Regions from separate parts of the Mesorhizobium sp. RCAM 05099 genome, predicted to be linked through region 2. Evidence: predicted binding sites of a transcription regulator. Region 2 holds the regulator's gene; the other holds the start of a gene.
What was found. The regulator HrcA, encoded in region 2, represses chaperone genes, less so after heat shock. The targets are predictions, from matches to a motif close to GTTAGCACTCNCNNNNNGNGAGTGCTAAC.
Positions count from the first base shown of each region.

Region 1 (2,388 bases), 1.9 Mb from region 2:
TGAGGCCGCCGCGCAGCTTGTTGACGACCAACGTGGCCAGAGCCTCGCCTTCGACGTCTTCCGAAATGATCAGCAGCGGCCTGCCGTTCTGGACGACCGCCTCGAGGATCGGCAGCATCGCCTGCAGATTGCCGAGCTTCTTCTCGTGGATGAGCACGTAAGGCTCTTCCAGCTCGACGCGCATCTTGTCGGCATTGGTGACGAAATAGGGTGAGAGATAGCCGCGGTCGAACTGCATGCCCTCGACGACGTCGAGTTCGGTTTCGGCGGTCTTGGCTTCCTCGACGGTGATGACGCCGTCATTGCCGACCTTGTCCATCGCCTTGGCGATCATCTCGCCGACGGTTGCGTCGCCATTGGCGGCGATGGTGCCGACCTGGGCGATCTCGGCCGACGACTTGACCTTCTTGGCCTTGGCCTTGATTTCCCCGACGACGGCGGCGACGGCCTGGTCGATGCCGCGCTTGAGGTCCATCGGGTTCATGCCGGCGGCGACCAGCTTGGCGCCTTCGCGCAGGATCGAAGCGGCCAGCACCGTGGCGGTGGTGGTGCCGTCACCGGCGAGGTCGTTGGTCTTCGAGGCCACTTCGCGCACCATCTGCGCGCCCATGTTCTCGAACTTGTCGGCAAGCTCGATTTCCTTGGCGACGGTGACGCCGTCCTTGGTGATGCGCGGCGCGCCATAGGCCTTGTCGATGATGACGTTGCGGCCCTTGGGGCCGAGCGTGACCTTCACCGCATTGGTGAGGATCTCGACGCCGCGCAGCATGCGGTCGCGCGCATCGGTGGAGAATTTGATTTCCTTGGCAGACATTTTTTATCCAGTTCGTTCAGAGGGAGTGAGGTCAGGCGGCTTTCTTGGCGGCCACGGTCTTCTCGATGACGCCCATGATGTCGGCTTCCTTCATGATCAGAAGGTCCTCGCCGTCGATCTTGACCTCGGTGCCCGACCATTTGCCGAACAGGATGGTATCGCCGGCCTTGACGTCGAGCGGAACAAGCGCGCCATTTTCGTCGCGTGCGCCAGGTCCAACGGCGATGACTTCGCCTTCCTGCGGCTTTTCCTTGGCATTGTCGGGGATGATGATGCCGCCCTTGGATTTGATATCGCCTTCGGCGCGCCGAATGACGACGCGATCGTGGAGTGGCCGAAACTTCATGAGAACTTCTTTCTGGGGCCGGCATAGGCGGCCGCGTCCCTCATATAGGCGCTTTGGCACTCGATAGATAGGAGTGCCAAAAATTATTCGCGGGCGGAATTAAATATTCAAAAGTATTATTTCGGGCTGCCGTTTCGTGATATCGGAACCAAGTCAAATATTTCAAAAGATTGAATTTTGCCGATCGAACACCTATTTATCGGACAAGTTCATTTGCACAATTTCAGGCACAAGGGAGATTTCTTCGATGGCCGAAGGCAATCAGACGATCATGGAAAAAGCTGAAGCCCGCTTTGTCGACAAGCAGAAGAAGACGGCGGAGCGCAACAAGGCAACCGCTGAATACATGTCCGAAGCCAGGGCCCGGGAGATCAAGACCGCAAGGCTCAGGGAATTGCGGCTGGCCAAGGAAGAGGCAGACCGCGTCGCGGAAGCCCTGAACCCGACGCCGAAGAAGAAGCGCGCGGTCAAGAAGGTGGCCGCAACGGAGGTCAAGACATGAGCCTGACATTCCCCAACCGCAGCCGCAGCTATGACGAAGCCGGCAAGCGCATCCGTTTCGTCGGCCATGACGGCATGTTCCAGATTTCGTTTTCCGTCGCCGCCGACGCCATGACCAGGATGCAGCCGGCGACAGCGGCCAACGAGGCCGGTTACCTCGCCACATTCGACACCGAGAGCAGCGCCATCCGCGACGTGGCGGCCAAGGCCTACGACCGCACCCGCAAGAGCATGTATGTGCTGACGGCCGCCGATTTCGGCTGATCGGCCTTGCGTGCGTTGGGTTTCAGGTGATGCCGGCCTGCGAACGGCAGTTTTCTGCGCTTCCGGTGCTCACGTACCCAAAAGTACGTTGCGCGCCGGTTCTCGAAAACCACCATTCTCGGCTCAGCCTGACCTGAATCTCAACACACCCTGGCGCATGTCGCTCAAGAGTGGTCTCGGTTTGAGACAACGACATGCATGAAACGACGATTAAAGGTCCATGTTCTCGACCATCGTGCGTATCTTCTCGGCCTTTTCGAAATGGTCGAGGCGGTGGGTTCTGATCCACCATTCGGCTGCTTCCATCAGCAGTTCGGGGTCGTCGTTCCTGTTGGCGAAAAACGCGTAGAACGACACGCCGACGGCAGGCCCTTTCTCGGAAATCTTGCGGTCGCAGACCTCCAGTATCTTTTGCTTCAGGCTCGCTCTCACGGGAATCCTCTGGTTTCGGCGCGGCAAGGTC
Region 1 is NZ_CM185035.1:2,440,322-2,442,709, reverse strand. It holds gene groL (chaperonin GroEL) at 1-814, opposite strand, end outside; gene AC56QQ_RS12015 (co-chaperone GroES) at 846-1,160, opposite strand; gene AC56QQ_RS12010 (hypothetical protein) at 1,408-1,662, shown strand; gene AC56QQ_RS12005 (DUF1488 family protein) at 1,659-1,925, shown strand; gene AC56QQ_RS12000 (DUF6500 family protein) at 2,136-2,357, opposite strand.
Region 1: a site for HrcA is predicted at 1,213-1,241, ahead of AC56QQ_RS12015 (co-chaperone GroES). Genes of this name have one in related genera too.

Region 2 (2,388 bases):
AGGTCGCCGTTCGGCGCGACGCGCACGACGCGCGGATTGTCGATGCCCGACGCGACCAGCTCGGCCGAAAAGCCCGGCGGCAGTCGCGGCTTGGAACCTGCCGGCCTTTCGGCGAGGCCGGCGCTGTTCGAAGCGGATTTGGTGACGTAGGGCTTCGGCAGGTCTTCCGGCTTGATCAGGCGGCGCACCCCCGGCCTGTCGGCACGCCAGTCGCCGAAGGCGGCCGCGCCCTTCAGCACCGGCTGATCCGCCTGCTGGGCGAATGCCGCGGTGGTGAGGAACAGTGCGGGAAGCACCAGCCGGGCCAATCGGATCATTCCGTCCTCCACCTGGTCACGAAGGAGAGTAACGGCCGGTTTGCTCTTGGGTTCCGTCTCGCACGATGAGTTGAAGGACGTGAGGATCCGATTTCGGGCTCAGCTCCCGGCGGCGTAAAAATCGTCGTCGAGACGTTTTTCCAGCGCGACGAGATCGGCCGGCAGCGGCAGGCCCATGGCCCGCATTTCCCGCAGTTTTTCGCGCAACTGTTCCTGGATTTCGTGCTGGTCTTCCGGCTGGTTGACCATCTCCTCCAGCAGCAGGCTGATCCGGGCCTTGAGTTCTTCGAGCGCCATCATCGTCTCCTCGGTTAGCCCGGCTCAACGGAGCATGCGGGAAATCAGCTGTGCGGTATAGTCAACCATCGGCACGATGCGGGCATAATTCAGCCGAGTCGGACCGATGACGCCAAGCGCGCCAACGACGCGCGCATCCTTGTCGCGATAGGGCGCGACGACCAGCGACGAGCCCGACAGCGAAAACAGCTTGTTTTCCGAGCCGATGAAGATGCGCACGCCCGACCCCTCCTCGGCAAGGTCAAGCAGCTGGATCAGCCCATCCTGCGTTTCCATGTCCTCGAACAGGTGCCGCAGCAGTTCGATGTCGGCCTGGGCGGTGACGTTTTCGAGCAGGTTGGCGCGGCCGCGCACGATGAGGCGCGCCGGCAGGCCGCTGTCGGCGCCAGCCCACACCGCCAGCCCCTTTTCGACCAGGTCCTGCGACAGCGTGTCGAGCGCCGCCCTGGTCTCTTCCTTGATCCGGGCGATCTCCACCCGCGCCTCGGCCAGCGTTCGGCCACGGATATGGGCGTTGAGGAAATTCGACGCCTCATGCAGTTGCGAGACGGTGATGCCGGCGGGCAGGTCGACGACGCGGTTTTCGACGTCGCCATTCTGCGACACCAGCACCGCCAGCGCCTTGGTCGGCTCGAGCTGGATGAATTCGATGTGCTTCAGCGCCACCTCGTTCTTGGCGGCAAGCACCAGGCCGGCGCCGCGCGACATGCCCGACAGCATCTGACTGGCCTCGGTCAGCATGTGTTCCAGCGTCGCGCCAGAGCCGGACGCCCTCACCTGCGCCTCGATGGTGCGGCGCTCCTCGTCGGAGAGGTCGCCAAGTTCCATGAAGGCGTCGACGAAGAAACGCAAACCCGCCTGGGTCGGCAGCCGGCCGGCGGAGATGTGCGGGGCGTAGATCAGGCCGAGATGCTCGAGGTCGCTCATCACATTGCGGATGGTGGCGGGCGACAGCGAGGACGGCAGGATGCGCGACAGGCTGCGTGATCCCACCGGTTCTCCGTCCCTGAGATAGGAATCGACGATGCGCCGGAAGATATCGCGCGAGCGCATGTCTAGCGATTGAAGCGCGGGCGACTGCGAACTGGGATCGACGGCCTTGGTCATTGCGGGCAAAAACCTCTGTACCAAGGATATAGACTTCACCACGGCCCGCGCAACCCGGTGTCTGCGTCAGATCACCCGGTGTCTGCGCCTCGGATCACCCGGTGTCTGCGTCTCAGATCACCCGGTGTCTGTGTGAGATCACCCGGTGTCCGTGTGGGGTCTTCAGGCCATTTTCCTTTGCGCCATGCGTCCCATGCGGCTACAAGCCGGCCAAGATTCCGAAAAATGACAAGAAAGCAGCCTGAATGCGCCCTTCCAAACGCCAATTCGACGAAATGCGCGCCATCTCCTTCGAGCGCGGCGTCTCCAAGCACGCCGAAGGTTCGTGCCTGGTGAAGTTCGGCGACACCCATGTCCTGTGCACGGCAAGCCTCGAGGAAAAGGTGCCGGGCTGGATGCGCAATTCCGGCAAGGGCTGGGTGACGGCGGAATATGGCATGCTGCCGCGCTCGACCGGCGAGCGCATGCGCCGCGAGGCTTCCGCGGGCAAGCAGGGTGGTCGCACGCTGGAAATCCAGCGGCTGATCGGGCGCTCCTTGCGCGCCGTGGTCGACCTGCAGGCGCTGGGCGAACAGCAGATCACCGTCGACTGTGACGTCATCCAGGCCGATGGCGGCACCCGCACCGCCTCGATCACCGGCGGCTGGGTGGCGCTGTACGACTGCCT
Region 2 is NZ_CM185035.1:543,723-546,110, reverse strand. It holds gene AC56QQ_RS02625 (PQQ-dependent sugar dehydrogenase) at 1-317, opposite strand, end outside; gene AC56QQ_RS02620 (hypothetical protein) at 417-614, opposite strand; gene hrcA (heat-inducible transcriptional repressor HrcA) at 639-1,721, opposite strand; gene rph (ribonuclease PH) at 1,967-2,388, shown strand, end outside.